Regions from separate parts of the Paenarthrobacter sp. TYUT067 genome, predicted to be linked through region 1. Evidence: riboswitches for the same ligand, from Rfam matches in the RefSeq annotation. Region 1 holds a riboswitch; each other region holds the start of a gene.

Region 1 (10,532 bases):
GTGAAAGGTGCTGCCTGATCCTGGCTGGTGTCCGGCAAGGAACCGCTCCGGCGGAACTCTGCCTTGTTGCCCAGCCTTTTCCGCATGACGTCGATGGCTTGCTCGTTCTGGTCGACGCACACAAAGTTGCGGCCCAACTTGGCTGCCACAGCTCCGAGGGTCCCTGAACCAGCGAAGAAATCGAGGCACCAATCGCCCTCACGGCTTGATGCGGAGACAATCCTGCGTACCAGGCCCTCGGGCTTTTGGGTGGGGTAACCGGTCTTCTCGCGGCCGGTAGGCGAGACGATGGTGTGCCACCAGACATCCGTGGGCAGCTTGCCGAGCTCACGTTTGGCGGGGGTGACCAGGCCAGGTGCCATGTACGGTTCCCGGTCCACTTCGGCGTTGTCGAAGTGATACTTGGTGGGGTTCTTGACGTACACCAGAATGTTGTCGTGCTTGGTGGGCCAGCGGTTTTTGGCGCGGGCGCCGTAATCGTAGGCCCAGATGATCTCGTTAAGGAAGCATTCCCGGCCGAAGATGGAGTCCAGCATCACCTTGGCGTAGTGGACTTCCCGGTAATCCAAATGCAGATACAGGGTGCCGTCGTCGGCCAGCAGCCGCCAAGCCTCCACGAGCTTGGGCTCCAGGAAGGACCAGTAGTCGCTGAAGGCGTCGTCGTAGCTGTGCAGGGCGCCCTTGATGGTGTCGTAAGAGCGGCCTTTGAAGCCGACGCGGTCGCCGTCGCCGTCCGCGTTGCGGACCATGCGGGTTTCCTGGCGGCGTTGGACCCGGCCCGTGTTGAAGGGCGGGTCCACGTAGATGAGTGTGAAGGCGCCGTCCGGCAGCGTAGGGAGGAATTCCGCGTTGTCCGCGTGCACCACCAAGTTGCCGCCGTCCGGCGCCCAAACAGATTCAGTCATTGAGGTTTTTAGGCCTCGGTGCTACCGGACTGGGCAGCTGCGGTCTCACCGGAAACCACTTCGCCGTTGCGGCGGCGCGTGCGGGTCCGGCGCGTGCGGGCCGGCTTTTCTGCGTTGTCTGCGGTGGCAGTGCGGGTTTCCGATGCACCGGCAGCGGGGGCTGTCTCACCATCAGAGGTACGACGGCGGCGCGTACGGTTGCGGCCACCCTCGCCCTTGGATCCGCTGGACTCGGCGTCGCCGGACCTACCGGAGCGTCCACGACCGCCATCACGACCGCCGTCGCGCTTGCCGTCACGTCCGCCATCGCGGCCTGAGCCGCCGGAGCGTGCATTCTTCTTGCCGGTTTCGCCGAGGTCCTCGAGGACTTCGGCGTCAACGCCGGCGAGGACGCGCTTGTTGCGCGGCAGACGACCCTTGGTGCCCTCGGGAATGTCCAGATCCGTGTACAGGTGCGGCGATGAGGAGTAGGTTTCAACGGGCTCGGGGACACTGAGTCCCAGGGCTTTGTTGATCAGGCCCCAGCGAGGCATGTCGTCCCAGTCAACAAACGTGACGGCGGTGCCCTTGTTGCCGGCGCGGCCCGTACGTCCAACGCGGTGCAGGTAGATCTTTTCGTCCTCCACGCACTGGTAGTTGATGACGTGGGTAACGTCATCGACGTCGATGCCGCGGGCTGCGACGTCGGTGGCCACCAGGACGTCAACCTTGTTGTTGCGGAACGCGCGGAGGGCCTGTTCACGGGCGCCTTGGCCGAGGTCGCCGTGAATGGCTGCAGCCGCGAAGCCGCGGTCCACGAGTTCCTCGGCAACCTTTGCGGCGGTGCGCTTGGTCTTGGTGAAGATGATGGTTCGGCCACGTCCGCGGGCCTGCAGGATGCGGGCCACAACCTCGGTCTTGTCCATGCTGTGCGCGCGGTAGATGAGCTGGCGGATGTCGCGCTTGGTCAGGCCTTCATCATTGGGGTCGGCTGCCCGGATATGGGTGGGCTGCGTCATGTAACGGCGAGCCATCGCGATCACGGGGCCGGGCATGGTTGCCGAGAAGAGGAGGGTCTGGCGGACTGCGGGGGTGCCGGCAATCAGGGTTTCCACGTCCGGGAGGAAGCCAAGGTCCAGCATTTCGTCGGCCTCGTCAAGGATGACCATTTTGACGTTCTTGAGGCTGAGGTGCTTTTGCTTGTAAAGGTCGATCAACCGGCCGGGGGTGCCGACAACGATTTCCACGCCCTTCTGCAGGGCATCAATCTGGGGTTCGTAGGCACGGCCGCCGTAGATGGTGGCGATGCGGGCGTTGCGCTTGCGTGACGCGGCCTGGAGGTCGTTGGCTACCTGCACGGCAAGCTCACGCGTGGGGACGATGACCAGGGCCTGCGGTGCGCCCGGGACAGCGAGCTTGGCGTATCCTGCATCATCCCTCCCGGCGACGCGCTGGAGGGCGGGGATGCCGAAGCCCAGCGTTTTTCCGGTACCGGTTTTGGCTTGGCCGATGATGTCGTGGCCGCTCAAGGCGACCGGCAGGGTCATGGCCTGGATCGGGAACGGGTGTGTGATTCCGGCGTCGGCCAAAGACTCAACGATGTCGGCGCGGACGTTGAAATCAGCGAACGACTTCTCTTCGATCTCGTGGGGCGTCTCATCCGAGATGATCGTTTCCTCGGGTTCGATGGATTCGGTTCCGGTGGAGTCCGTCAGGACTTCGTGGGTATGCAATTCACTCACAGGGAGTTTCCTTATTCATTTAGGCATTGGCGCTGCATGCTCAACGGGGCGGTAGAGCCGTACCGGAGCACGAACGGGCGCGCAAGCAAATCCAGTGGAAGCCGATCGCGGGCTATCTAAGTACTGGCACTGGTGACCAGTTGGTACATCTCAAGATCGCGTAGGGGCGGGCTTGTTGAGTTCAAAAATTAACTGAATCAACGACCGGGCATCCATTACTACACGCCCAGTCTATCCTCTGAGGGCCGGAAAGCCCGGATCGCCGCATGAACGCCGGTCAGGGCAGCAGCTCGAACCTGATTTCCCGGCTGGCAATGTCGGCCTTGAGCAACCGCACCCGGACTGTGGTTCCGGACTCCATTTCTCCGTCACACCGGGCGGTAACCGCGGGGTCTGCTATCTGTATGACGCCGAAGGGCCCGTTGCCGTTGCTGCTGCCGTTGCCGTTCTTTGAGCTGGATCCGTTGGAGGGTTTGGATCCGGAAATGACGACGGCGTCGAATTCCTGGCCGATGTGATTGGCCACCAAGGCTGCTTCCACGGTGTCCAGTGCGGCGCGCTCAAGGCGTCCGGCCAATTGGTCTGAGGAGGCCATGATCTCCGGCAGCGAGGGGAGTGCTTCCCGGGCCCATTGCGGGATGTCGTGGTTGTTGCTGAGTGCTTCGCAGATCACCAAGACAAAGCGATCGATGAGCCGCCGCAGGGGTGCGGTGGTGTGCGCATACGGAGCCCCGATGGCTGCTTGGATGACCTCCGCGGGCACCTCACCGTCAAAGGGTGTGTAACCGGCGCCCCTGAACAACATGCCGGCAGAGTGCAGGATGGCCAACTGTTTGGGATCGGACGCGTCCAAGGTCCGCAAATATTCGCCATAGGATACTTGGCCGTCCCAGGGCTTTCCGAGTGCAGAAGTCTGGCGCTTGAAATGGAGCAGCGACCGATCGTCAGGTGCCGGCATGGTGCGCAGTATCCCCACTTTGCCATCAAGCATCATCTGAGCTGCGGCCATGCCGGTCATGAGGGATATCTGCGCGTTCCAGTCCTCAACCGGCAGCGACGGCGCAGCAACGATCCTGTACCCGCCGCCGTCGGTGGCTTGAACTATTTCCTGTTCCGGCATGTTCAGGCTTGCGCCCCCGCGTTGCCGCTCCAGCTCAACGCGTTTGAGCCCTACTTCTTTGAGGAGCTGAAGAACGGGTGGGGCTGTACCGTCGTCGAGTTGCTGTTGAGCGCCCTTGTAGCTCAGTTTGGCCCTGCTGCGCACGGCAGCCCGGGCAACGGTGACCGTCTGAACTTCGGCTTTGGCATCCAAGTCAAAACGCCACACGAAAGCACTGCAATCCTGATTGGCAAGCAGGCTGCCGGCGTTCTCGCTGATAACTTCCGGATGCAACGGGATCCGCCCGTCAGGAGCGTAGAAGGTTTGTCCGCGTTGACGCGTTTCTGCGTCCAACGCCCCACCCGGAGCCACGAAAGACGGAACATCGGCGATTGCGTAGAGGACCGTGTAACCGTTACCGGTGCGGTCGATGAACAGGGCCTGGTCCAGGTCGGTGGATGTCGCCGGATCGATAGTCACAAACGCTATGTCCCGCAGGTCCTGTTCCGGAAGCTCGAGGGCGTCTACGGCCTGCTGTGCTTCTTCCACAGCGTCTGCAGGGTATTCACCGGGGAGTTCCAGCTCTGTCCTGAGAGCGGCAAGGGCCGCGGCGAGCTGGTCCGATGAGTCGTCGACGTTGGGTGCTATCCGATGATGTGACACGAAATTCAGGTTAGCCCGAAATGGGCCGATAGTCTTGGACGCGCTAGCGAAGGAACCCGCCGTCCATGAGGGACGGCGGGTTCCTTCTTTGAGCGCGTAAGCCTGTCCGGGTGGGTTATTGACCGGCCGGAGGTGTCAGCGTGAAGGTTGCGGCCTCATCGCCATAGACATCAGTGACCACGATCTTGGTGGGGCCGTTCTTGATGTCGAACGCGATCACTCCCTGTTTGACCTCCCCCGTGGCGACGCTCCCCATCGGCAGGCTGCCCAGGTCCTCAGTGAGGAACAGCAACTCACCTTCTTTTCCGTCAGCGTCGAAGGCCTGGAAGTTCGTTGAGGAAGCGAAGCTTGTCCCCGTCAGCGTCTCCCAGGACACCTCCACCACGAGGAACCCCCCGTTGGCGGGTTTCATGTACGACATCGAGGGGATTTCGTTGGTGTAAAGAGAATCGACCACGCCCACCTTTACCTTGGTGCTGTCATCAACATCCACGGTGAAGGAGTTCGCCTCGTTGGCAGTGCCAGGCGAGGGCACCAGGGGCCCTTGACTGGCGGAAGGGAGCGGTGCAGCAGGTGTGGTTCGTCCCTGCTGGACTGCAGCGGCGAAGAGGGTGAAAGACAGCACAGTGGACACAATTCCCACGATCACACCAGCGAACCAGACGACGATGGTGATGATCCACGCCTTCTTCTTGTTCTCCAGGTAGCCTGCCAGCGGCCTGCCCTCTTTGTCCCGGGCGTTTCCTGTCAAGGTGATGATGAGGTCCACAATGGACCAGATGCCGAAGCCGCCGGCAGTGAGCAGCTTCGCGATTCCGGTACCAATCTTGCCCAGATAGAAGCGGTCCACACCCAAGCCACCCAGAAGCAGCGCCAAAATCCAGGTGGTCATGAAGGACTTGGCCGGAACCGCCCCGCCCGTAGTTCCATAAGGGCCTGAAGCCGGTCCGGGTTGGTAGCCAGGCTGTGCTCCACCTTGGAACTGGCCGCCGTAAGCATAAGGCGCGGCCGGGACCTGCGGAACTCCTGATCCGGCATCGTTTTGGGGCGCGGGCGGGTAACTCGGGTGACTCATGGAAATTCCTTCAGTGAAGTGGGTGCGAGGAGGAGGACGGGCGGTATGCAGGGCACATGGCAGTCAACTCACGTCGAGCCAGCCTAGTAGGAACGAGGCCGGAAGCAGAACGCAAACCCCGGGAATCTCATGCCCGGCCAGGGATAGGCTGGGTTCATGGGCATATCCCCGGACGCCGCAGCCTCTGCCAGGGAACTCTCAGCGGAGTTGCTTGGAGCCATGGCCTATGGCGAGCTGTCTGCTTTCGGACGGCTCTCGCTGGACTCCCGTTATGCTCCCACCCTTCATGACAGGTCAGTGCTGGCGAAGATCGCTGTGGGTGCCTACGGCAACTTCGCGCTCCTCAGCGATCGATTGGTGGAGATGGGGGTCGACCCCGAACATGCGATGCTGCCGTTCCAGCGTTCCTTCGACCATTTCCACGAGCGCACCAAACCGGGAGACTGGTTCGAATCCGTCATGAAGGCCTATGTGATCGACACTGTGTCGTCGGACTTCTACAGGGCTGTCGCGATGTTCCTTGACCCACAAACGCAGCATTTTGTTGAACGGGTGGCTTCCCCCGATCAAGCCACTGAAGTCCTTCGGGTTCTGCTGAGGAGGGCCCTGAGTGATGACCCACGCCTGGCATCGCGCCTTGCACTGTGGGGCCGCCGCCTGGTGGGAGAGGCCTTGACGCAGGCGCAACGCGTCGGCATGGAGCACCCGCGGCTGGGCCCAACGCTGAGAAGCGGAGGGGACTCGCGTGCTGAAGTGAAACGGCTGACGACGGAACTCGCCGGGAAGCATTCCCGCCGGATGACGGGCCTTGGCCTGACAGCGTAGACGCCGGCCAGCTCAGGACCGGCTAGGGCTCAACGGTGTCCAACGCCTGCAGCAGCGACTTCGCTGCCGCCGTCGGGTCTGTTGCCTCCGTGATAGCGCGCACGACGACGATGCGGCTGGCCCCCGCGGCGACTACCTGTTCAACGTTGCTGTGGTCGATGCCGCCAATGGCGAACCACGGAAGTGTCGTCACGTCGCCTGCACGTTTCTGTGCCTCTGCGGCATATGTGACCAAACCCGGACCCACAGCCGCGCGCCCGGGTTTGGTGGGCGTTGCCCAGACCGGACCCACACAGAAGTAGTCCAGTCCCAAGGGGCCTTGGGCGGTAGCAATTGCCGCGTCGATTTGTTCCGGTGTGTGGGTGGAAAGACCGATGCCGGTGACATTCGGCAGGAGTGTGCGGGCGGCCGTCAGAGGCAGGTCCTTCTGACCGATGTGGAACACGGGAGCCCCGGAAATACTGGCAACATCGGCCCGGTCGTTGACAGCCCACAGCCGTCCGTGCCGTTGTGCGACGCTCCGCAAAACGGCCAGCATTTCAAGCTCCTCGGCAGCTTCCAGCGTCTTGTCGCGGAGCTGGATGATGTCCACACCACCGGCGAAAGCGGCGTCCACAAAGTCTTCAAAATCGCCCTGCCGTTGACGGGCATCAGTGCACAAATAGAGGCGGGCAGAGGCGAGGGCGTCAGGCTGGGTCATGGAAACCAGAGTAGTTCCTCTAAACTGGGCACGTGCTGCGGGAGCCGCGACATTCGTCATATGACTGTCCGGCTGAGAGGGCTTCAGCGCCGACCGCTTGACCTGATCCGGCTAGTACCGGCGTAGGGAAGGAAACCAATGGCAGATCCCCGCCATACCCCCATCCAGGCAGACGTGGCCGTCATTGGCGGCGGCATCATAGGCCTGGGCATCGCTCATGAAGCCCGGCGACTTGGCCGTTCAGTGGTGCTGATCGACCCCGCCCCGGCCTCGGGCGCAACGTTCGCCGCCGCCGGAATGCTTGCACCCGTCAGCGAACTGCATTACCAGGAGGAAGACCTCCTGGAATTGATGATTGAGTCTTCCCGGCTGTGGCCCTCCTTCGTGGACAGACTGCACTTGGGGGGAGCGGGCAGCGGATACCGCACGACGCCCACCCTCGCCGTGGGTGCCGACGCAGCCGACCGCAGGGCGCTCGCAGACCTCAGGAACGTACAGCTCGCAGCTGGCTTGGGAGTCGAACCTCTTGCCCTGCGGGACGCGAGGAACCGCGAGCCGCTCCTTAGCCCGCAGATTTCCTGCGCTTTCGACATTCCCGCCGACCACCAAGTGGATCCGCGAAAGCTCGCCGCCTGCATCCTGGCTGGATTGGCTAACCATTCGCCTGACGACGCCTCCTGGGTGCCCGGGGCCGATGACGGATTCGCCGTTCTTTCCCCGGCGCGCGGTGTGCTGCGGGATGGCGGGCGGGTCACCGGAGTGGAACTCGAATCCGGAGTCGTGGTCCTTGCCGCGGAGACTGTGGTGGCCAACGGGCTGGGGGCATCCCACGTGTCGGGGCTCCCTGAAGGACTGACCCTTCCAGTGCGGCCGGTCTATGGCGACATCCTCCGGCTTCGCGTCCCCGAAAAGCTCCGGCCCTTGGTGACGTCCACTGTTCGGGGGATGGTTCGAGGCGTTCCGGTTTACATCGTTCCCCGGGACGACGGAACCGTGGTGATCGGAGCGACGCAACGCGAAGACCGGTTGTCAGCGACTTCCAACGCAGTCTCGGCCGGCGGCGTCTATCAACTGCTGAGGGATGCCCAAACTCTGGTCCCCGCAGTGGCGGAACTGGAACTCCTTGAAGCAACTGCCCGCGCCCGCCCCGGCACTCCGGACAACGCCCCCCTGCTTGGACGGGTCAGCGGTCCCCACGGCGACGTTGACGGCTTGGTGATCGCTACAGGATTCTTCCGCCACGGTGTACTCCTGACTCCCGTAGCCGCCAGGATCGTGGGCGAACTCATCAACGGATCCAAGGACCCTCGATGGGCTCCGTTCCTGCCTGATCGCTTCGCGGGCAACGCTTCAGTTCCCCAAGTACTCACACCAGCAGCACACGCTCCCACCAAGGAAACAGCATGAACATCAAACTCAACGGAACCGATCACGCAGTCTCCGATGACGCATCCGTCAGCACTCTGGTCACAGCGATCACGGGCCGCGCCTTGGACCCTCGCGGTCAAGCGGCCGACGGCGGCAAGCTGGGAGTCGCGGTCGCACGTAACTCCGAGGTGGTTCCCCGCAGCCAATGGGCCGTGACGGCGCTGGCCGACGGAGACGAACTCGAACTCGTAACAGCAGTCCAAGGAGGCTGAACCATGACAACAGCAAACATTGACGTTCGAACCACTGATGTGCTGGCGATCGACGGCGTGGAATTCGGTTCCCGACTCATCATGGGCACCGGAGGCGCGCCGAGCCTTGATGGCCTGGGATCAGCGCTCCTGGCTTCGGGGACCGAGCTCACCACCGTAGCCATGCGGCGCTACTCACCCGCCGAAACGGGATCGCTGTTCCAGCTCCTGGTGGACCACAACATCCGGGTACTTCCCAACACTGCGGGCTGCTTTACTGCCAAGGACGCCGTGATGACCGCTGAACTGGCCCGCGAAGCGCTGGAGACAGATTGGGTGAAGTTGGAAGTCATCGCCGACGAACACACGCTCCTGCCCGACGCCGTGGAACTGGTGGATGCAACGGAACAACTGGTGAACCGGGGCTTCAAGGTTTTCGCCTACACAAATGACGATCCCGTGCTCGCGCTCAGGCTCGAGAACCTGGGTGCCACCGCCGTCATGCCCTTGGGATCACCCATTGGAACCGGCCTCGGCATCCTGAACCCACACAACATTGAACTCATCGTGTCCCGGGCCTCCGTACCCGTGGTCCTCGACGCGGGAATCGGAACCGCCTCCGATGCCGCGTTGGCCATGGAGCTGGGCTGTGACGCCGTGCTGTTGGCCACCGCTGTAACCCGGGCCCAGAACCCGGTGCAGATGGGGGAGGCCTTCAAGCACGCTGTCATCGCCGGTAGGCTTGCGCGGCAGGCAGGCCGGATTCCCCGGCGGGAGCACGCGCTCGCGTCCTCGGCGATGGAAGGCCGGGCAGAGTTCCTCTGATCCGAACCCTCGGAATGTGGCAGCCGGGCTCGGCGACTCATTTCAGAACGACAACCTCGGCGCACACGCGGCGTCGTGCGGGGCTTAAGTCGTGCCGGGGCTTAAACAGTAGTGACCGCCACCATGGGGTGACGGTCACTACTGTCTAAGGTTCTAAAGCCGCAGCGCCTTGGTGAGGGCCGCAGTATCGTGCTGGGTCCTGGTCCGGCCGAGAAAGAGCACCACGGCAACCGCCGCGGCAGTGCCGAGCACAATAGGCAGGACCCACGGAATCCACGTTGCGCCAGGCTGGTAGCCCAATCCGGCGCTGATGAACGCGATCCAACTCAGGGTGCCCACAGCTGCTGAGACACCGGCCGGCAACGCGATCCCGTACTTGCCGTGCCGCTTGTCGTTGGCCCACACAATGAAACCGGTGGCAATGGTGGCCAGAACCACCACGACGAGAGAAAGCATGAAAACTCCTTAGCGGACGACGAGACGTAGGAAGACCCTAGAGAGCGCCGAAGCCGACGCGCCGGGTTTCCTCGGCGCCGATTTCCACGTAGCCCAGCACGTTGCCGGGAACAATGACCTGTCGGCCCTTGTCATCAGTGAGGCGAAGCTCGGAGCCTTTGGTCACGGCCTCAGCCACAATCTTGGCGACGGCGTCGGCATCCAGGGAGGATTCGAGCACGATCTCACGGCCAACGTTCTGAATGCCGATCTTTACTTCCACAGCAAGGCCTCCAAGCCAATCAAGTGTTAAGTCAGTCCTCTATTTGTAGCCTAGGACTCTTTGGGGAATCGACTGATTCCGCGCCAAGCTAAACGATAGATCAGATCGCTGGCCACATCGAGGTCCAGGTTTCCGTCCGTTTCGAGCCAATATCTGGCGCTGACCTGAGCCATTCCGGCCAAACCACGGCCAAGAAGCTGCGCTTCCAGAGGGGGCAGTTTGGTGTCCTCGGCAATGACACGGGCCACGGCGTCCGCGAACGTTTTGTTGAAAGTCTCCAAACGCGAACTGACATCGGCATCATTGATCAGGTCCGATTCGAACACCAGGCGATGGGCTTGGTCGTCATCGGCAATGAACCTGTAGTAAGCGCGCATGACGG
Region 2 (10,532 bases), on a different contig from region 1:
AGGTCGGCGTCAGGACGCTCTGCACGGAGATCGCGGAGGGTATCAATGGTAAAAGTAGGCCCCGGACGGTCAACATCCACCCGGCTTACAGTGAACCGGGGATTGGAGGCTGTAGCGATGACCGTCATCAGGTAGCGGTGCTCAGGCCTGCTGACCAGCTTGTGGGATTTCTGCCACGGCTGGCCTGTGGGTACGAAGACCACTTCATCCAGGCCGAACTTTGCTGCCACTTCACTGGCAGCAACAAGGTGGCCGTGATGAATGGGATCGAACGTTCCACCCATCACGCCCAGCCGGAGCCTGCGCCCCGCCTCCCCACGCGGTGTTGCGGCGATAATGTTAGTGGCCTTGGCCGTGCGTGTGCTTGTTCGGGTGCTGGCGGTGCGGATCGGCGTGCTCTTCCACAGCCTCATGGCGGTTGCCAAGGTTGGTGTAGGCGAGGGTTACGAACAGGAGAACCAGCATGAGGGCGAACATCACTGCGCCGAAGACCCACGGCTCGGCCCACAGCGGAGCGAGTTCCTCGTGGCCGCCTTCAGTTTGGGCGGCAATGGACGTGGCGATCTGCTGAAACAGCATCTTCTCCCCTAGTTGGTTCTCAAAGGATTTTTCGACGGCGGGACTCCCCGCCGTTCCGGACTTCTGTTCTATGTTACCGCGTTGCTAGCCGCGGATCTGGCCCTCGCCCTGGACGATCCACTTGGTGGTGGTCAGCTCCGTGAGGCCCATGGGACCCCGGGCGTGCAACTTCTGGGTGGAAATACCCACTTCGGCTCCGAGGCCTAGCTCGCCGCCGTCAGTGAACCGGGTGGAGGCATTGACGATCACAGCTGCGGAATCTATGTCCGCGATGAACTTCTCAGCGTTTGCCAGGTTGTTGGTGAGGATCGCTTCAGTGTGTCCGGTGGTCCAGGTACGGATGTGGTTGACTGCTTCATCCAAGCTGTCCACCATAGCGACGGCCAGATCGAGATCCATGTACTCGGTGGCCCAGTCCTCGTCGTCGGCAGGAACGGTTTCCACGTCCTTGCCCAAAGCAGCAGCGATCCGATCATCCACGTGGAGGGTGACACCGGCCGAACGCAAGGCTTTGGCAACGGCAGGCAGCACCGTGGCGCCGGAATGCACCAGCAGGGTCTCCACGGTGTTGCAGACGCTGGGCCTCTGGGTTTTGGCGTTGAGGAGGATCTCTACGGCCATCTCTTCACCCGCGGACTCGTCGATGAAGATATGGACATTCCCTTCGCCGGTTTCAATGACAGGCACGGAAGAGTTGGTCACCACCGTTTGGATGAGATCGCGCCCACCGCGGGGAATGAGGACATCCACACGGCCGCGGGCTCGCATCAGCACGTTGGCTCCTTCGCGGCCGTACTGGTCCACGGTCTGCACCGCGTCAGCGGGCAGGCCCACGGAATCCAACGCTTCGCGAAGAATCCGGACAAGTGCCTCGTTGGTGTTGGCCGCGGCGGAACCTCCACGAAGGATCACAGCGTTGCCGCTCTTCAATGCAAGGCCGGCAATATCTACTGTGACGTTCGGCCGGGCCTCATAAATGGCGGCCACAACACCCATGGGGACGTTTACTTGGCGCAGGCGCAGTCCATTGGGAAGTGTCTGGCCCCGGACCACGTTGCCCACAGGATCGGGCAATCCGGCCAGGTTTTCCAAAGCAGCCACCAAGCCGTCAATACGGGCGGGGGTCAAGGTCAAACGGTCCAGGAGTGCTGCTGAGGTGCCGTTTGCCCGGCCTACGGCAACATCCTTGGCATTGGCTTCCAATACATGCTTCCGGTTCTCCACCAAGGCAGCTCCGATGGCGCGCAGCGCGCGGTCTTTCCATGCGCGGTTTGCCTGTCCCATACGGCGGGCAGCCTTACGGGAGCGGTCCGCTATGGCGTGAACGGCAGCCTGGACATCTTCCGGTGACAACGGCGCGCCGCCTGCTGCAGGGTTCTCCGGCGTCTGGCCGGGGGTACCGGAAACATCAGAGATCACAGGGGCGTCAGGGGTCAGCGCTTCAGTCATGCTCCAAGTTTAGATGAGCGCGATGCCCTCAGGAGCACCAGATCATCAACATGAACAACTTCGCGGTCATAGCCGCGGCCCATGGCTTGGCCCAGCTCCTGGGTGGTGCGGCCCAACATGCGCGGGAGTTCATCGGAAGAGTAATTCACCAAGCCGCGCGCCACCACCGTTCCGTCGTGGGCAACCATCTCAATGGGGTCGCCGGCTTCGAAGTCACCGCTGATGTCCGAAATGCCTGCGGGAAGGAGTGACCTGTGCCGGTCGCGCACGGCTTTCACTGCGCCGTCGTCGAGCATCAACCGGCCCTGGACCGTGGCCAGGTGCGCCAACCAGAGGAGGCGGACCGGCTTGCGATTGCCATTCACGGCGAACCAGGTTCCCACATCCCCGCCGGACAAGGCTGCCGCAGCGTTGGCCGTGGACGTGACCAAGGCATGGATGCCCGAGCCGGCAGCAATGGACGCAGCTTCCACTTTGGTCATCATGCCGCCGGTTCCTACGCCGGCTTTGCCTGCCTTGCCGATGGTCACATCCTCAAGGTCCCGCGGACCTCGGACCAGCGGAATGCGTTGGGCGCCTTGGGAAGGCGGGCCGTCGTAGAGGGCGTCGACGTCGGAGAGCAGCACGAGCGCGTCGGCGCGAACCAGGTGCGCCACCAAGGCAGCCAGGCGATCGTTGTCGCCGAAGCGGATCTCATGGGTGGCCACGGTGTCGTTCTCATTGACTACCGGCACCACGCCGAGGTTCAACAATCTGTCCAGCGCCCGGAATGCATTGGTGTGCTGCGTTCGGCGCATGAGGTCATCGGCAGTCAGCAGAACCTGACTGACGGTCACGCCGTGGGCGCTGAACGCCTGCGTGTACCGTGCCATCAGGAGGCCCTGCCCAACACTCGCGGCAGCCTGCTGCGTGGCCAGGTCTTTAGGCCGCTTGGCCAAACCCAAGGGGGCAAGACCGGCGGCGATGGCACCCGAGGACACCAGGATGATCTCCGTGCCTGCATTGCGCTTGTCAGCAAGAGCATTTACCAGCCCGGTGAGGGACTTCTCGGAGATGCCACCCTTGATGCTGGTCAGCGAGGATGACCCCACTTTGACAACAATTCGCTTGGCGTTGGCGAGGGCTTGACGTTCAAGGCCTTCTGCTGTGTCCGGAGCGTCGACAGTCCTAGTCGTCATCACCGGAATCCAGGTGACTTTCCTTCACTGCCTGCGCGCGCCGACCACTGACGGATTCGGTCCAGATACCAGCCTTGCGCTCCGCTTCGAGCTCGGCCCTCGCGGCAGCCTTGGCCTCACGGCGCTCGATCTGCTCATCGCGCTTCTGTGAACGTGTGGGACGGTCACCGATGTCCGCGACGCGGATGTCAGTCCCGCGGGGCGTTGCAAGGAGTTCAGCGCCGGCCATCATGGTGGGCTCCCAGTCGAACACCACGCCATCGTCTTCACCGATGACCACGGTGTCGCCGGGCTTGGCGCCAACCTTGAACAGCTCAGTTTCCACACCAAGCTTGGCAAGACGATCGGCAAGGTAGCCAATGGCTTCCTCGTTGGTGAAGTCAGTCTGCTTGACCCAGCGCACAGGCTTTTCACCCAATACGCGGAACAGGGGCTCGAGGTTCTTCTCCTCGCGGCGGATTTTGAATCCGGACTCGTTGACGGCGCGCGGACGCAGGACGGGAGGTGCCACCTTGGGAGGCGCGGTCTGCACGGCGTTACGTGCTGCTTGGACGATCTCAGCCATGGCAAAGCCGAGCTGACGCAAACCTTCGTGGCTTGTTGCCGAGACTTCAAAAACTCGGTATCCGCGGGCTTCAAGGTCCGGACGGACGAACTCGGCCATATCCTTGCCGTCAGGAAGATCCACCTTGTTGAGGACTACCAACTTGGGGCGCTCATTCAGTGGCACCACTTCACCGTCAACGCCGGCATAGCTCATGTCTACCGCGTACTTCTCGAGTTCGGCTTCGATGATGGCGAGGTCGGAAAGGGGATCACGGTCTGATTCAAGGGTTCCGCAATCAAGGACGTGAACCAGCGCAGCGCAGCGCTCTACGTGCCGCAGGAAGTTATGGCCCAAGCCCTTGCCTTCGCTGGCGCCTTCGATCAGGCCGGGAACATCGGCGATGGTGAAGCGCACGTCGCCGGCCTGCACCACACCAAGGTTGGGAATGAGGGTGGTGAAGGGATAGTCGGCAATCTTGGGCCGGGCAGCAGACATGGCCGCAATGAGGCTCGACTTACCGGCAGAGGGGAAACCGACCAAGGCGATGTCTGCGATGGACTTCAGTTCCAGGACGATGTCGCTGGATTCACCTTCGATGCCCAGCAGGGCAAAGCCCGGCGCCCGGCGCTTCTGCGATGAAAGGGATGCGTTGCCGAGGCCGCCTTGGCCACCAGCGGCCGCAATGTACTCAGTGCCCTCGCCAACGAGGTCAGCCAGGACTTCGCCGTCCTTGGTCTTGACCACGGTGCCATCGGGCACGGGAAGAATCAGGGTTTCACCGTTCTTGCCGCCTCGCCAGTCACCCATGCCTGGGCCGCCGTTGGTGGCGTGGCGGTGGGGAGCGTGGTGGTAGTCGAGCAGCGTTGTGGTCTGGGCGGAGACGCGAAGGATGACATCGCCACCGTTGCCGCCGTTGCCGCCGTCAGGGCCGCCGAGGGGCTTGAACTTCTCACGCTTGACAGAGACACAGCCGTGGCCGCCGGTTCCGCCGGATACGTGCAGGACTACCCGGTCTACAAAGCTCGCCACGTGGATCTCCTCAGTTGCTGTCTTACAGCGTTTGTTGCTGTTGCCAGCGCTGTTGCAAAAACCAGTGCGCTACGGCGCCCTAGTCGATTGTAATGCGGTTAAAAGAACGGTGGAGCGGGCCGTTTGGCCCGCTCCACCGGTTCAGAACTTGTTGTTACTCTGCAGCTGCAGCAGCAACAATGTTCACTACGCGACGGCCGCGGCGAGTACCAAACTCAACCGCACCGGCCTGCAGTGCGAACAGGGTGTCGTCGCCACCGCGACCGACGCCTGCACCCGGGTGGAAGTGGGTTCCACGCTGGCGAACGATGATCTCGCCAGCGGAAACTACCTGACCACCGAAACGCTTGACGCCCAGGTACTGAGCGTTGGAGTCACGACCGTTGCGAGTGGAACTCGCGCCTTTTTTGTGTGCCATGTGAAATGCCTGCCTCTAAATTTCTGGGGAAACTGAAAAACCTGAACAGCGGTAACGAAAGTTACGCGATGCTGGTGATCTTGATCTTGGTCAGTTCCTGACGGTGACCCTGACGCTTCCGGTAGCCGGTCTTGTTCTTGAACTTCTGGATGACGATCTTCGGACCACGGAGGTCTTCGAGGATCTCAGCCGTGACCTTGACGTTGGCCAGTTCCGCAGCAGCGGAAGTGACCTTGTCGCCGTCAACCAGGAGCAATGCGGGCAGCTCAAGCGTGCTACCGGCTCCACCGGGGACGCGGTTCAGCGTTACGTAGTCTCCAACGGAAACTTTTTCTTGGCGGCCGCCTGCGCGGACAATCGCGTACACCACTTGGGTACTCACTTCTCTCGACGTTTATTACAAAATTTGCGTGCGGAACCTTGAACCGGAATCAGGCCTGGTTCGCGCTGTGCCTCAACGCCGTGGACTTCTGATCGAAGCCCGCGAGTCATCCCATGAACAATTCCAAGGGGCATAACCCAAGTGTTGGCGTAAGCACCGAAGATCAAGATTACGCTAGTTTGACCTTCGTCTGCAAATGAGGCCGAGTCCGGAGGCTACCTCGTGACTTGCGTCACCAGTTGATACGGACTCTCCCGGCACCGTGCCCATACAGCCTACCGTGTTTGCGCGAGATTAACGCGATTCGGCCAGCGACGCGCGGAAGTGTCCCCGCAATCGCATCTAATCCGCCCAAGGGAACCCTGCCAAAGTGACGCCCGGCAAACTCAGGCAAACAGCCTGGGAGCATCGAAGAATGCGGTCTCGTAACGGCAGGACTGGGTGAAGGCCTCCATCATCGCGGCCCTCTCCGTATCAGAAGCCGCGACCGCCGCAGCATCCGTGAGGCTGATCGCTTTCCGCGTTGCCGCGGCGAAGTCCTCGTCAGCGTAGGTCGTCAGCCAGTCGGCATACGCATGGTCCGCCGCGGCGCCCGCATTCAGGTAATTGGCATGGAGCTGCCGCCCCACCTCCGCGTACAACCAGAAGCAAGGAAGTATTGCGGCGAGAACCACGGCGTAACTGCCGGAAGCGGACGTTGCCAGCAAATGGTCCACGTAGGACTTGGTGACCGGCCCCAGTGCGGTCGGCGCTTCACGGCTGCTTAGCCACGTCCTGTGCAACTCCGACTCTACCTCCAGGCATTGCTGCGATGACCTGGCCCAGAACAGTTGCTCTTCTTCCGTGGGGGCCAGGGCGCCGGCACGTGCCAAGACCCGGGAGTACCCGTTGAGGTAGATCGCATCCTGGGCGAGGTAGTAAGTGAAATCACGTTCTGGGAGTTCTCCGGATTGGAGTTGCTGAATAAAGGGAAGTCCATGAATGGATTCGAGTTCCGGAACGGCCGCCTCCCACAAAGCCGCAGCGAAGGCGCCCGGGGCTGACGCTCGCTGGAGGTGATGGAAGTGATGCACCGGACCGTTCCCCCGGCCTACCTGGAGTTCCGCCGAGGCTGTCAAAGCTCCGAGTAGCCAGGGCTTTACTTCCCGCAGTGATGTTTCCCAGTTGCCCGTGCGGGCCTGGACGGTGGCCAGGGCGGACGAAAGAGAGCAACCGGTTCCGTGGCTGTTGCGCGTCGCCACGCGGGGACCTGATACCTCCACAACATCCCGTGACAAAAGCCCTGTGGTGTTCACCAAGGCATCCGGGCATTCCGGGCCCGGCAAGTGGCCACCCTTGACCAGAACTGTGTTTCCGTACTCCGCAGCAAGCCGCTTGCCTTGCTCCAGTGCCGAAGCCCAGTCTGCTGCCTCAGGCTCCCCCAGCAGCATGGCAAGCTCAGGAACATTGGGAGTAATGAGGTGGGCCAGGGGTAGCAGTGAACGCAGGGCATTCTCCGCGGACTCCCGCAGCAGCCGGTCGCCACTGGTGGCCACCATCACCGGATCAAGAACCACGACGGCGGGGCGCACCTCTTCGAGCCAGTCCCGGACCTGGGCAATGACGGCAGCATCGCCGAGCATTCCGATCTTGACGGCATCAACGATGATGTCGCCGCTAATTGCTTCCAGTTGTTGACGCAGGAAATGCGCCGGAGGGACGTGGACTGCGCTCACCCCCACTGTGTTTTGCGCGGTGAGAGCCGTAATGGCAGTCATGCCGTACCCACCCAACGCTGCAATGCTCTTCAGGTCCGCCTGAATTCCGGCACCGCCGGAAGGGTCCGAACCGGCAATAGTGAGAACGCGCGGGACCTGGCGGGCTGACGTGTGAGCGTCCAGCGGGTATACCGAGTGGAGCGGGTACACAGATGAATGTAGTGATGCAGCCATGAGGACATCCCTTCGCCGGTGCTAACCGGACAGGTTCAACGGGTCTGGATCTCAGCCGGGCCCATCGCCCGGCACCCCGTGTCAGTCCCCTAGCCTAGCCGGGAAGCCTGGTGCTGCAGGTACCGAACCATCCGGGAGCCCGGATGTGACCGTGGAACGCGTCCCCCGCCAAGGATTCAACGCAACGTAAAAAGGGCCCTGCGCTCCCGCCAGATGCAGGTAGCGCAGGGCCCTTTGAGCCGATGTTGGCCGCGGAGAGCGGCTCGGCCGTGACTAAAGCTCCGAGGCTGGAACCCCGACTCCTAGAATGATGGGCTCGGAGGCCGGCGCCTTCTTGACTGGCTCCACGGGCGCCTTGGCCTCATGGGACGAGCCCTGGGGGGCCGAGGCCGTCACCACATGGTGCTCGACGCTGGTTTCATTGGCCGCACCCTGAGCCCGGCTGGCACTGCGGTTGCGACGACCACGACGACCCCGCGGAGATGCCGAAGCCTCAGGATCTTCCTCAACCCGCGCCGGTGCGTCAGCCTTCCGGGCCACAGCAGGCTCCTGTACGGCCAGCGGAGCGGGTTGTTCCTCAGATGCCGGAGCGGCGCCAAGGTGGGAGAACGCTTCTGCCAGGAGGTCCAGGCTCATGGCAGGCTTGTTTGCCTGCGGTTCCTCGTGATGCTCCACGAACGGCAACGCAACTTCTTCTCCGCCGAAGCGCAGGACCGGAGTGGACCTGGCTTCCTGGGCGGCTGCATCGCGGTTGGCGGCTTCATGTGCTGATGCCCCCGCTTCGTTGCCGGCTGAGGTTCCAGATCCGGCGTCGGCCGTCCCTTGGTGTTGGCCGGCCGCCCGTGCCTGCTCTTCTGCACGGTGAACTTCGTCGTCGTGCAGGTGCGCGGCGTGCGCCGCAGCGGCAATGGTTGCCAGGGCAGCCCTGGTGGCCTCCGCCTTGGCCTGCCGGGCAGGATCCTGCGGTTCAGTCGGGGTCGCGGGGGCAACCGGGGTAGTCGTCGTCGTATGGACCTGTGCAGGGGTTTCGGCTACGGCCTGTCCCCCACCCTTCCCGCGGCGGCGTTTGCGTTCCGTCCGTGCAGCGGGCTGCTGTACCTCGGAGTGCGGGCGGTGTTGCTCGGCTGCCACCACGTTGGCGCGCCGGTGTTCAACGGGCTCGTCATGAGTGACGACGCCACGTCCGGCGCAATGCTCACACTGCTCACCGAATACCTCAAGAAGGCCGGTGCCCATGCGCTTACGTGTCATCTGGACCAAGCCCAGGGACGTCACCTCGGCCACTTGGTGCTTGGTGCGGTCCCGGCCCAGGCACTCCACCATGCGTCGCAGGACGAGGTCGCGGTTGGATTCGAGGACCATGTCGATGAAGTCGATGACGATGATGCCGCCGATGTCGCGCAGACGGAGCTGGCGCACCACTTCCTCGGCCGCTTCAAGGTTGTTTTTGGTGACCGTTTCTTCAAGGTTTCCACCGCTGCCGGTGAATTTGCCGGTGTTGACGTCCACCACAGTCATGGCCTCGGTACGGTCGATGACCAACGAACCACCGGACGGGAGGAAGACCTTACGTTCCAGGGCTTTATGGATCTGCTCGTCGATGCGCCATGCAGCGAAGATGTCCTGATCCTTGGTCCACTTTTCGAGGCGGCCCACCAGATCAGGGGCAACGTAGGTTACGTATGCCTCGATGGTGTCCCAGGCGTCGTCACCGGAGACGATCAGCTTGGAGAAGTCCTCATTGAAGACATCACGGACCACCTTGATAGTGAGGTCCGGTTCGCCGTACAGCAGTTCAGGGGCAAGGACCTTGGTGGAGGAGGCCTGACCTTCGATGCCTTCCCACTGGGCACGCAGACGGTTGATGTCGTGCGTCAGCTCTTCTTCCGACGCACCCTCAGCGGCTGTGCGGACAATGACACCTGCGTTTTCCGGCAGGCGGTCCTTCAGGATGCGCTTGAGTCGGTTGCGTTCGACGTCGGGCAGCTTGCGGGAGATGCCGGTCATGGAACCACCGGGCACGTACACAAGGTAGCGGCCGGGCAAGGAGATCTGGCTGGTGAGGCGGGCACCCTTGTGACCCACGGGGTCTTTGGTGACCTGAACCAGGACGGAGTCTCCGGACTTCAGGGCGTTCTCGATCCGGCGCGGCTGGCCTTCGAGGTTGACCGCGTCCCAGTTGACTTCACCGGCGTACAGGACGGCGTTGCGGCCGCGTCCGATGTCCACGAAAGCAGCTTCCATGGACGGCAGCACGTTCTGGACCTTGCCCAAGTACACGTTGCCGATCAGGGAGTCCTGCTGGGTCTTGGACACGAAGTGCTCGGCGAGCACACCGTCTTCCAGGACACCGATCTGGATTCTGTCGTCGCGCTGGCGAACGATCATTTGACGGTCCACCGATTCGCGGCGGGCAAGGAACTCGGCCTCGGTGATGACCTGGCGGCGGCGGCCGGTCTCCCGGGACTCACGGCGCCTCTGCTTCTTGGCCTCCAACCGGGTGGAGCCCTTGACACCCGTCACGCGGTTTGACGGAGCTGTCTCGGTGATGGGGCGGGGGGCACGGACGCGGGTGACCGTGTTGGGCGGATCATCATCCGCGCCGCCCGTCAGTTCAAGATCCTGGTCTCCACGACGACGACGGCGACGACGACGAGACGTCACGCCTTCCTCAAGGGCTTCAGGTGCCGGCGCTTCTTCATCGTCAGTCTCGGTGCCGTCCTCGGCCTCGTTCTCATCGCGTTCGGTTCCGCGGCGACCACGGCGGCCACGGCTTCTGCGACGACGACGGCTACCAGCGTCTTCCAGCTCGCCGTCGGCAGGGACTTCGGCTTCTTCTTCGGGCTCCTCGGCTTTTTCTTCAACCGGGGCAACGCGGGGAACGGTGGTGAGGTCCGGGGCCTGGAAGATCATGGACGTGATGGAAACCGGCTCCATGAACAATGATGTGGAGGCGGCAGCAGCGGCTTCCTCGGCGGGTTCCTCGGTGGCGGCTTGGGCTTCAGTCTCGTCAGCAGCT
Region 3 (10,532 bases), on a different contig from region 1:
CTGCCTTGGACGGTGGCGCCGATGGTCTCGCCGGGCTGGACCGAACGGGCCCAATCCGCAGCGACGCCTTGGTGCATCGCGAAATCCATGCTGAACGTGCCGGCCACCGGGTCAGGGTTCACCAAGGTGTAGGCGCGCTGGTGGGCCTTGCCGGAGTCGTTGAACCAGAGCCGGATCCACATGGTGGGATGGATGCCGCTGCGCTCCAGGAGTCCGCCGTCACGCACATGCACGCGGAGGAAGTCGGGGGTGATTTCTTCACTTCCTGTGACCTCCAGGGTGAAGTCCTTGGCGCCCATGACTTTGAGGACGACGCCTTCCCAATTGCGCTTCAAGCAACACTCCTTCACGAATGTCCACGATTTGTGAACGGGGCCAAAGCCCTTTATCTTGAGCTTAAGTAAGCCTAACCTAAGCTTGAAAGCGGCCAGAGATTATGACGTCTGCCCCGACGCACCATCCCGCCCCGGCAGGCGGCTCCGGAACATACCGGGATCAGTGGGGAATCCCGCATTTATGGGCTGATTCCCCAGACGAACTTGCCTTTCTGCAAGGCATGAATGCGGCCACGGACCGCTCTTGGCAGATCGAACTGGAACGGTGGCGTTCGGAAGGCCGCACAGCCGAGGTACTGGGTGCAGACGCAGTGGTCTGGGACCGTTTTGCCCGCCAGGCGCGGCTGGATGTCACCGCGCGCCGCTGCTTCGAAAACCTCGACGCAGGCACTCAACGCTGGTGCGGACAGTACGTGGCAGGCATCAATCAAGCACTGACGGACGGGCATCGGGGCGGAGCCGAGTTTGACGAGTCCGGCAGCGAACCCGAGCCGTGGAATCCATGGACCCCGCTGGGCGTCTTCCTGGTGCACCACATCCTCTTCTCCACCTTCCCCAACAAACTGTTCCGGGCACACGTCGCGCGGACACTCGGCGACCACGCCGTCAGCCTGTTCAGCATCGAGGCACCCGTCTGGTCAGGCAGTAACGCGTGGGCGGCCCACGGCTCGACGACGGCCAGCGGCCTGCCGCTGATAGCCGGCGACCCCCACCGCCTCATGGAACTCCCCGGCGTCTACCAACAGGTACGGCTGGCCTGCCCCGAGTTCGACGCGATCGGATTCGCGTTCCCCGGAGTTCCCGGCCTCCCCCATTTCGCCCACACCGGCAACACCGCCTGGGCGATCACCAACGCCATGGCCGATTACCAGGACCTCTTCGTGGAGGAATTGCGCCGGATCAGCGACAGATCCGGTGATCGCATCGAGGCGCGCGGAGCGGAAGGCTGGGAGCCCGTCGTCGTGAGTTCCGAAACCATCACCGTCCGCGACGGTGAGGGAGTGGCCGTTGAAATTATTGAAACCGCGCGCGGCCCGGTCATCTCTGAAACGCCCGACGGCGGCGCACTGAGTTTGCGTTTCCCGGCCAGGGTCGAGGGGCGGTTGGGTTTCGAGGCCCTCCTGCCGCTGCTGCGGAGCCGGAGCGTTTCCGACGTGGAAGCCGCCTTCGATGCGTGGGTGGAGCCCGTCAACAGCGTAGTGGCCGCCGACGTTTCCGGGTCCGTACGGCATTTCGTCGCCGGGTTGGTTCCGCAACGGAATCCGGCCAACCGGCGATTGCCCGTCCCGGCCCTCTCGGCCCGCCACGAGTGGGAGGGACAGTACGTGGTCCTGCCCCGCACCGAGGTCCAGAGGTTTATGGTCAGCGCGAACGACCGCGAAGCTGGCGGCGGTGACATGGTGGCCATGGAGTTCGCGCCCGCGCATCGGGCCCTCCGCATCCGGCAGTTGCTGGAGTCGACCGCCGGTCCGTTATCCGTGGACGCCATGCAGGCCATCCACACGGACACTCTGCTGGGTCCGTGGCCGTTGTTCCGGTCAACGCTCTCCGGCCTTGACACCCAGGACCTGTCCAGGGAGGCCAAGGACCTGCGTGCGCTGTTGTTGACGTGGGATGGACTGATGGATGCCGGCAGCCACCAAGCTGCGGTCTTTGCAGCGTGGCGCGGAGCTATCGTCCAGCGACTGGCACGGCATTCCGCGTTGGCTCCCCTGGGTGAGCCCACTGGTTACTCAGCGTTGTTCGGGCCTTGGTTATCCGTGGCATCCCGCATTGGATTCGCCTTGGAGACCCTCCTGGCGCGTGGGTCCGAACTCGGCATTAACGTTCGAGTGGAAGCCGCCGCCGCACTTGAAGACGTTGCCTTGGAGGAGTCCATGCTCAACGGCGCTGCATGGGGTGACCGGCACAAACTTCTGGCCGTCCACGTCCTCCCCGGCCCCCTCGCGTCATCGGCGCCCACCTCAGAGCTCAGCGGAGACACCGGGTGCGTCCTGTGCACCGAGAGTCTCCCAGGTGTCGAAGACCGAAGCTTCCGTGGGCCCGTGGCCCGCTACGTCTGGGACCTGGCTGATCGGCGTAACAGCCGTTGGATTGTGCCTTTCGGTGCTTCCGGCTCGCCAGGTCACCGGCACTTCGCCGATCAGCTGCCGCTCTGGACCGCGGGTCAACTCGCCCTGGTGGTCACTGACTGGCCTTCGTTGGCCAAAGATCATCCCTGACCAGCCCGTTCCGTCCCTCTCGTGACCCCACATCCGCCAGCATCCGCATCAGAACGCATCAGCCCCGAAGGAAGCCATGACCACCACCACCCAGGACTTCTCTGTCCGCACCACCGTTTACGCTGAAGACCTCGAGGGGTGGGGCGCATTGCGGCTTGTCCCGCTGGTTCCTGCCGAGGACATCCACTTCATCTTCGAATGGGTCACCCAACCCCGCGCCAAGTTCTGGGGCATGACGGAAAACTCCAGGGACGAAGTCCAAGGGATCTACGAGTTCCTGGACTCCTTGGAGACCCACCACGCCTTCCTGGCCCTCCTTGACGGGGAGCCACTGGCCCTCTTCCAGACCTACGAGCCCCTGCACGATCCCGTGGGTGAGGCATACCCCGCCCGCGAGGCGGACATCGGCATGCACCTGCTTCTGGCCCCCGCCACACGGCCTATCCCGCATTTCACCCCCCGGCTGGGCACGTCCTTGATCAAGTACATGTTCTCCCTGCCGGGCAAGGACCGGATTGTGGTGGAACCGGACTCCCGCAACGCCAAGGCCCTCCGCCGCCTGGAAGCGACGTGCTTTGAGTTGGGTCCCATCATTCAGCTCGCTGAGAAGGAAGCCCAGTTGGGGTTCCTGACCCGCGCAGGCTTCGATGAAATCCAGGAGCAGCAGGCTCTCTGAGCCCGCGTAGAGAGGACAAAAAGTGCCGCCGGCGGCCCCCAACGCTACCGGCGGCACGCTTGGTGCCCAGCTCACCAACGCCTCCAGCGCTAACGCCAGACGAAACTCCAAGTTCCCGCTCCAACGGCCGTCAGCACCGCACCGGCGGCGATCACCAGTCCGCCAAGGACCACCCACGCATCCAACAGCGAGTACGTAGATTCGCGCGCCCACGTCCGCCGGCCCCCGCCGAAACCGCGCGCTTCCATGGTCACAGCCAGCCGGGAAGCCCTGCGAACAGCTTGGACCAGGAGCCCGAAGCTCTGGCCGAGGGTTGCTTTCAGGCGTTGGAACGGGCTGCCTTGTGAACCCACCCCACGGGCGCGGCGGGCCATGCCAATGGTCTGCCATTCCTCGGCCATGAGCCCCACCAGCCTCATCGCCGCGAGGGACCCCAGGACAAAGCGGTGTGGCAGCTTTGCTTTCTGCGCCAAGGCATCAGCCAAGTCGGTGGGATCGGTGCAGGTCATCAGGAGAATGGCCGGCAACGCAATCGCCAAACCGCGCAGCATGAAACCCAGCCCCAGCTCCAGGGAACCTTCACTGATGGACCAGAGTCCGACGTCGAGCAGCACAGCTCCGCTGTCCGCCGCCACAATCGCGGTGCTCCAGCCGCCGATCGCTGCCGCGATGATCAGGGGCCAGGCCCGCTGCCACAGAAGCCTGAGAGTGAGTCCGGCCAGTGGAAAGAGCGCCAGTTCCGCAACCAGTGCTGTGGAGGCCGAGACCCAGTCGATGGACAGGGCCAGCACCAAGGAAATCAGGAAAACGGATACGAACTTGGCCAACGGGTTGGCTTTGGTCAGGAGGGCATGGTTCCCGCGCAGGTTCAAGGCGTCCCTCATGCTGCACCCGCTTCCTGACGTGTGGCTTCACCCTGTTGGACCGGGCCGAGCCGCAATTCCGTTCCGCCGAGTACGGCACTGAATTCCTGATCGTGGGTCACGGAGACCACCGCGGTTCCAGCGTCCAGCAGCTCGGAAAGGAACGACGCCAGTTCTGCCCAGGTGTTGGCGTCCTGACCGAACGTGGGCTCGTCCAGGACAAGCACTTTCGGATGGGCCGCGAGCACCGTGGCCACCGAGAGCCGCCGCTTCTCCCCGCCGGACAACGTGTACGGGTTGGCATCCACCAAGTGCGTCAACCGCAACCGCTCCAGCAGTTCATCCACGCGTTCCTCGCCGTGGCCAAGATGCTTTGGACCAAACATGAGCTCATCCAGGACGTTGCCTGTGACGAACTGGTGCTCAGGTTCCTGGAAAACCGTGCCAATGCGGGAGATCAACTGCTCGGCTTTCCACTTGTACGGGTCAATACCGGCACCCTGGGAAAGGTCGACGGCGGCACTGACCTTGCCGTCCACCGGCGCAAGAAGGCCGGCGAACGTGAGCGCGAAAGTGGATTTGCCGGCACCGTTCGGACCCGTGATGGTCAGCGCTTGGCCTGCCCTGACCTGTGCACTGATGCCCGTTTGAACCGGCACGGGTGGGATGGTCTTGAACCTCTTGCGTCGTGGCTTTTCCCGGGAAACTGCGAGGTCCTGCGCCGCGAGGAGGAGCTGCGCGGTGTGGGGTTCGGCGTGGGGATCATTCCGCCGTTCCCGGGTCGCCGGAACATATCCCGGCACCCAGACGCCGGCTGACATCAGCATGGTGCGGGCTTCAGAAAGTACCTGGTCCGGCGGCCCGTCCAAGAGGACGCCCCCTGTAGCCCGGCCCGCTCCCAAGCCGTCCGAGCCCGCCGCCTTTGTTGACCCTGGCTGCAGGACCACAATCCGGTCCACCAGGTCCTTCCACACGGACACTCGGTGTTCCACCACAACAAGGGTGGCGCCGGTCTTGTCCAGGCACCGCCCTACCGCATCCCGGACCTCCAGAACGCCCGCCGGGTCCAAGTTTGCTGTTGGTTCGTCCAGCAGGATCAGGCCGGGTCGCATCGCCAAAATGCCGGCCAGCGCCAGGCGCTGCTTCTGTCCACCGGAGAGTGCCGCCGTCGGGTGATCCAACGCCAAACCGCCGCCTGCCGCGGTACGCAACCCCACGTCGTCGAGCGCTTCATGGACGCGTTCCCAGATCTCGTCCCTTGGGACGGCGAGGTTCTCCGCGCCGAAGGCGACGTCGTCACCCACGCGCGAGAGGACCACCTGTGTCTCAGGGTCCTGCTGCATCAGCCCGGCCCGGCCACGCTGCTCGCGGGGCGCGACGCCGTCAATCAGCAGGGAGCCGGTCTCATCCGAGTCGTCTTCCTCGTCCCCCAGAACCCCGGCAAGGGCATGCAGGAGCGTGGACTTGCCCGCACCCGAAGGACCCAGCAGCAGCACGCGCTCCCCCGGTTCAATCCGAAGGTCCAGGCCCTCAATGGCAGCTTGGGCCCGGCCTGCATGCCGCCACCCCCAGCCCTCGGCGGAGATGGCAGCAGGCTGCACCGCGCCGCTAAGTGTCGCGGACATCAGTTGAAGACTGGCTCCGAAGCGGCCTTGCGCGAGGCAAAGGAGCTCAGCACCCCGGTCTTGGCCAGCCCGCGCGTCGCAATCCACGAGAGTGCGCCCGCGATGATCGCCCCGGAGATCGTGGTGAAGGTGATGTAGGCCAGCTTGTCGATGGCCTCGTAAGCGATGTTCCAGCCCCAGGGCAGGAAGGAGTCGTTTAGGCCGCAGAAGAGACCCGCGCCGGCGCCCGCAAGGAGAGCAGTGGGCAGGTTGAACTTCTTGTACCGGAACGCCGCGAAGATGAGTTCGGCGCCCAGGCCCTGCAAAATGCCGGAGATGAGCACCGTGGTGCCGTACTGCGAACCCATGATGAGCTCACCCGTGGCGGCAACAGCCTCGCAGAACAGCGCTGCACCCGGCTTGCGGATAATGAGCATGCCCAGGACCGCAGGGATCATCCAGCCGCCGGCGATCAGACCGGTGAGCGGCGGATACGTCGCATTCATGGGGATGGAGACCAGTGCGGCGCCCTGGGACCATGCCCAGAAAATCACGCCGCCGGCAATGGCGATCAAAGCCGCCACAACAATGTCTACAACACGCCAGTTATAACTGGTCTTCTTCACGTTTACCGTGGTCATTTTCTGCCTCCTGAGGTTACAGGAGGGGAAAGTGCTACCCGTCATCCAGCTGGCCTGCGCCGCCCGGATCCGGACACTCTGAGAAGCTCGACTCCCTTGCGCCGGTACTAACCGGATCAGGTTCGAGGGTCTGCGGCTATCCGCACTCTCAGCGCCCTCGCGTCTCCTGCATCTCTGCAGAGTCCGACGGCGGCGCTCCCCTGTCGTTATCAAATCTGCCCTGATGGGCTGGTTCAGTTTACACCTGAGTCCGCGGCGGGCGCTGGTCCGTTGGGCGGCATTCAGTCACAATCAGCCGCGGCGGAGCACAGTGCTGACCCCCGTGCGCGTTGCGAGGCCCACTCTGCACCCTAAACCCACACCATTCCATGCACACCGGGCCACACAACGGGACCTGAGAGAATGAACCAGCAGACTTCACCGCGGCAAAGGGGCACACGTCATGACGAACCTTCCCACCACCCATAGCGCTGTGCCCCAACCACGTCTGGCCGCAAGCGTCATCCTGCTCCGTGATGCCCCTGCCGGGCTCGAAGCCTTCGTCCAACACAGGGTCAGCACCATGGACTTCGCGGCCGGAATGGTGGTCTTCCCGGGAGGACGTGTGGACTCCGCGGACGGGTCCGGGTGGGACTACCCGGAGGAATTGCTTCAACGCCACGCGTCAGAATGGAACCAGAGCTCCGTGGGCGCGGATCCTGCCGAAGCCGTGAGGAACGCCGGGAGAATACTCACTGCGGCCATCCGCGAAGTTCAGGAGGAGGCCGGGCTCACCATCGAAGCCGGACACCTCCGCCCGTGGGCCAACTGGATCACGCCCGCGGACATGCCCAAGCGCTTCGACACCTTCTTCTACATTGCCAAGCCAACAGCTGGTGCTACGCCCCAACACCAAACAACCGAGGCTTGGCAATCATTGTGGATGCCTGTGGCGGAGATTCTTGCAGCGGAAGCGGCCGGCACTTTGAAGTTGATGCCGCCAACCTATTACCTCCTCAAGGAACTTGCCGGGTTCGGAACAGTTGACCAGGTTTGGACGGCCGAGCACAGCGTCGTCCCGGTGCTGGCGCCGGTGGGCTCCATGGCAGCGTTCCTTAAGGAGCGGGAAAACCGTCGCTAACGCGTGCGATGGGTGTAGCCAGCTAGGCTGGGGACATGAACCTCTTCTTTAAGCTGATCGGTGCCGGAGTAAGCCTCGGGGCAGGCTTCGTGGGCACCAAACTCGTCAACAAAGGGTGGGAAAAGGCAACAGGCAACAAGCCGCCCCTGGGTCATGACGACGCAGAAACCAGCCTGCGCTCGGCCTTAACCTTCGCTTTGATCTCCGCCTTTGTCAGCACGCTCATCCAAGTCCTGGCGAGCCGGGGCACCCAGCGGGCCATCGCGCGCTTCGCCAAGAGCCACGACATCGTCTAGGCATCCAAACCACGACGCCGGGTCACCTGCAGGTGACCCGGCGTTCGTCGTTGCTGCTGCTAGCTGTCGCTCCGCGGTTCCTGGCCGGCAGCCGCCCTTTGGACCACGGCCTCCAGTTCATCCTTGGTGAGCTTCTCCCGGTGTCCATGTTTGGTGCGGTAGGCAGAACGGCCAACCATGTGAGCTGACACTGGTGCTGTGAGGAGCTGGAAGATCCATGCCACCAACAGAACCGGCCACACCCACCATGTCCGCATCTGAAGTCCAATCGCGGCCAGCATGAGGAACAGACCCAGGACCTGCGGTTTGGTGGCTGCGTGCATGCGGCTCATGAGGTCCGGGAACCTCAACAAGCCAATGGCTGCGCCCAGGGACATCAGCGCGCCCACCACCAGGAACACCGCGGTGACAGCATCAATGACGGAGTCAAGGCCCGAAGCGTCAGGATTCATTGCTCTGTTCCCTTCGCTCGGCCACGAACCTTGCAACGGTCACCGAGCCAATAAAACCGATCACTGCCAGAGCCACCAGCAGCATCAGGTTGTTCAGGTGCTTGTTCAGCGCCATGTCAATCGCCAAGGCAGCGCCCAGGATGGCCAGCAAAACATCTGATGCCAGAACACGGTCCAGAAGGGACGGACCGACGGCGATGCGGACAATCGCACCTGCGGCCGCCAGGCTGAGGATGACGGCGGTAACCACCAGAACTACTTCCTTCACAGCGCCGCCCCTTCCAGCCCTGGCCGTTGTTCGGCCTTGAGCGCCTCGACTTCTTCGCGTGTACCCATAATGCGGATCAATCCTGCTTCGATGTCTTGGGTTTCCTGACGAATTTTGTCGATATCCGCCTCTTCATAAATGTTCAGTGCGTGCAGGTACAGCGTGGAAGTGGAGCGGTCCACCTCCACCACCAGGGAGCCTGGGATCAACGAGATCACGTGGCCGGTGGCCGTCACCATGAGGTCGGAATGGCTCCGCAACGGAACGGCGACGACGGCGCTGCGGACCTTGGGCCCTTTTGCGACAGCCAGGTACAGCACCAGGAAGCTCGCTGCCACCACTTTGGCGAGGAACATCAGCGCAAAGGGAATGGCGCGAAGAATGTTGAACCTGCCGCTGAGCTCGACGGGCGGAAGGTAGAAGAACTTGGCCACCAGCACGGCAATCAAGGCGCCGAACAGGAGATTCCCGGGGCTGAAGTCCCGCCACAGGGCACCCCATACGATCACCAACCAGATGAGCAGCGGCAGTTCCGTGCGGAACGAGATCGGTTTACGGCTCATTTGGCATCCCCCGTCTGCACGTCATCCCTTCGAACCAGCGGCGGCACCACAACCGAATCTCCGAGGACCGAGTGAATATAGGCCGAACGGTCCAGCATGATTCCTGCGGAGCCGTCAGCGACCTTGAACAACGGGCCTGCAAAGACGGTCAGTGCCACGCCGAACACCACCAGTCCAGCTGTGGATCCCACCATGGTCCGTGGAAGTACTCCCACGTTCCCGGGCGTTTTTAGCACGGGGTCCGGATACTCAGCGTCCTCGGGCCTGCGCCAGAACGCCCTGTTCCAGACACGGGCGATCGCCAGCAGTGTCAGCAGGCTGGTGACCACGCCGCCCACCACCAACGTGATCGCCAACGGCGTCCCCAGCTCCACACCTGCTTGCAACAACCCCAGCTTTCCCAGGAAGCCGGAGAACGGCGGAATGCCCGCCAGGTTCATCGCGGGGATAAAGAACAACAAGGCCAGCAGCGGGGAGAGCTTGGCCAAGCCACCCAAGCGGTCTATGGACGAGCTGCCACCACGCCGCTCAATGAGGCCGGTGACCAGGAACAAACTGGTCTGGACGGTGATGTGGTGGGCTACGTAGAAGACCGCGGCGCCCAAACCTGCCACTGAGCTCATGGCCAGGCCAAACACCATGTAACCGATGTGGCTCACCAAGGTAAAGGACAGCAGACGTTTAATGTCGCTCTGGGCCAAGGCACCCAGAATTCCGACAATCATGGTCAATAGCGCCACCACCATCAGTGGGACGTTCAGCGTGTCCCCTGGGAATAAGAGCGTCTCTGTCCGGACCATCGCGTAGACACCCACCTTTGTCAGCAATCCTGCGAACACGGCGGTGACTGGGGCGGGAGCAGTTGGATAGGAGTCAGGAAGCCAGAAAGACAGTGGGAAGACTGCAGCCTTGATGCCGAACGCCACCAACAGCATCACATGCAGGAGGTTCTGGGTGCCCTGGTCCAGCTCGGCCAGCTTGATGGCCAGGTCCGCCATGGTGATGGTTCCCGTGGCTCCGTAGATCATGGCGATCGCAATGAGGAACAGTACGGACGAGACCACGGAAACCACCACATACGTAACACCGGCCCGGATACGCGGCCCCGTTCCGCCCAGCGTCATCAGCACGTAACTTGCTGTCAGCAGGATCTCGAAACCGACATAGAGGTTGAAGAGGTCACCGGTGAGGAAGGCGTTGGACACGCCAGCCACCAGGATCAGATAGGTGGGGTGGAAGATTGAGACCGGGGCTTCCTGGTCACCGTCGGCCATACCCTGACCCGTTGCGTAGATGAGCACCGCAAGGCTCACCACGGTAGAGACCACCAGCATGAGCGAGGAGAACTGGTCCACTACCAGGACCACACCCCACGGGGGCAGCCATCCGCCCAAAGTGACCGAGGTGGTGCCCCCATCCCATACGGAGATCAGGAGCAGGCACTCGAGCAGAAGGGTTGCACTGAGAATGCCAATGCTCACCACCCGCTGCG

What was found. A riboswitch is a leader RNA that binds a small molecule or an ion and turns the genes downstream of it on or off. The one in region 1 is predicted to bind thiamine pyrophosphate.
Region 2: linked by a shared signal. The riboswitch ahead of thiD (bifunctional hydroxymethylpyrimidine kinase/phosphomethylpyrimidine kinase) and the one ahead of thiO (glycine oxidase ThiO) in region 1 are both predicted to bind thiamine pyrophosphate.
Region 3: linked by a shared signal. The riboswitch ahead of MOD31_RS10075 (ECF transporter S component) and the one ahead of thiO (glycine oxidase ThiO) in region 1 are both predicted to bind thiamine pyrophosphate.

The regions. Positions count from the first base shown of each region.
Region 1 is NZ_JAMOIT010000018.1:68,360-78,891, forward strand. It holds gene MOD31_RS16425 (MarC family protein) at 1-18, shown strand, start outside; gene MOD31_RS16430 (site-specific DNA-methyltransferase) at 1-905, opposite strand, end outside; gene MOD31_RS16435 (DEAD/DEAH box helicase) at 914-2,626, opposite strand; gene MOD31_RS16440 (RNB domain-containing ribonuclease) at 2,904-4,388, opposite strand; gene MOD31_RS16445 (TM2 domain-containing protein) at 4,504-5,463, opposite strand; gene MOD31_RS16450 (ferritin-like fold-containing protein) at 5,620-6,288, shown strand; gene thiE (thiamine phosphate synthase) at 6,311-6,988, opposite strand; TPP riboswitch at 7,016-7,134, shown strand; gene thiO (glycine oxidase ThiO) at 7,127-8,395, shown strand; gene thiS (sulfur carrier protein ThiS) at 8,392-8,628, shown strand; gene MOD31_RS16470 (thiazole synthase) at 8,632-9,432, shown strand; gene MOD31_RS16475 (hypothetical protein) at 9,586-9,888, opposite strand; gene MOD31_RS16480 (DUF3107 domain-containing protein) at 9,926-10,150, opposite strand; gene MOD31_RS16485 (TetR/AcrR family transcriptional regulator) at 10,201-10,532, opposite strand, start outside.
Region 2 is NZ_JAMOIT010000020.1:60,983-71,514, reverse strand. It holds gene nadD (nicotinate-nucleotide adenylyltransferase) at 1-413, opposite strand, end outside; gene MOD31_RS17440 (hypothetical protein) at 340-579, opposite strand; gene MOD31_RS17435 (glutamate-5-semialdehyde dehydrogenase) at 664-2,028, opposite strand; gene proB (glutamate 5-kinase) at 2,025-3,206, opposite strand; gene obgE (GTPase ObgE) at 3,196-4,782, opposite strand; gene rpmA (50S ribosomal protein L27) at 4,937-5,200, opposite strand; gene rplU (50S ribosomal protein L21) at 5,262-5,570, opposite strand; gene thiD (bifunctional hydroxymethylpyrimidine kinase/phosphomethylpyrimidine kinase) at 5,969-7,513, opposite strand; TPP riboswitch at 7,504-7,602, opposite strand; gene MOD31_RS17405 (Rne/Rng family ribonuclease) at 7,787-10,532, opposite strand, start outside.
Region 3 is NZ_JAMOIT010000009.1:84,949-95,480, forward strand. It holds gene MOD31_RS10050 (siderophore-interacting protein) at 1-335, opposite strand, end outside; gene MOD31_RS10055 (penicillin acylase family protein) at 437-2,557, shown strand; gene MOD31_RS10060 (GNAT family N-acetyltransferase) at 2,634-3,233, shown strand; gene MOD31_RS10065 (energy-coupling factor transporter transmembrane protein EcfT) at 3,323-4,117, opposite strand; gene MOD31_RS10070 (ABC transporter ATP-binding protein) at 4,114-5,721, opposite strand; gene MOD31_RS10075 (ECF transporter S component) at 5,721-6,341, opposite strand; TPP riboswitch at 6,417-6,553, opposite strand; gene MOD31_RS10080 (NUDIX hydrolase) at 6,784-7,461, shown strand; gene MOD31_RS10085 (DUF4235 domain-containing protein) at 7,497-7,757, shown strand; gene mnhG (monovalent cation/H(+) antiporter subunit G) at 7,817-8,209, opposite strand; gene MOD31_RS10095 (monovalent cation/H+ antiporter complex subunit F) at 8,199-8,477, opposite strand; gene MOD31_RS10100 (Na+/H+ antiporter subunit E) at 8,474-9,040, opposite strand; gene MOD31_RS10105 (Na+/H+ antiporter subunit D) at 9,037-10,532, opposite strand, start outside.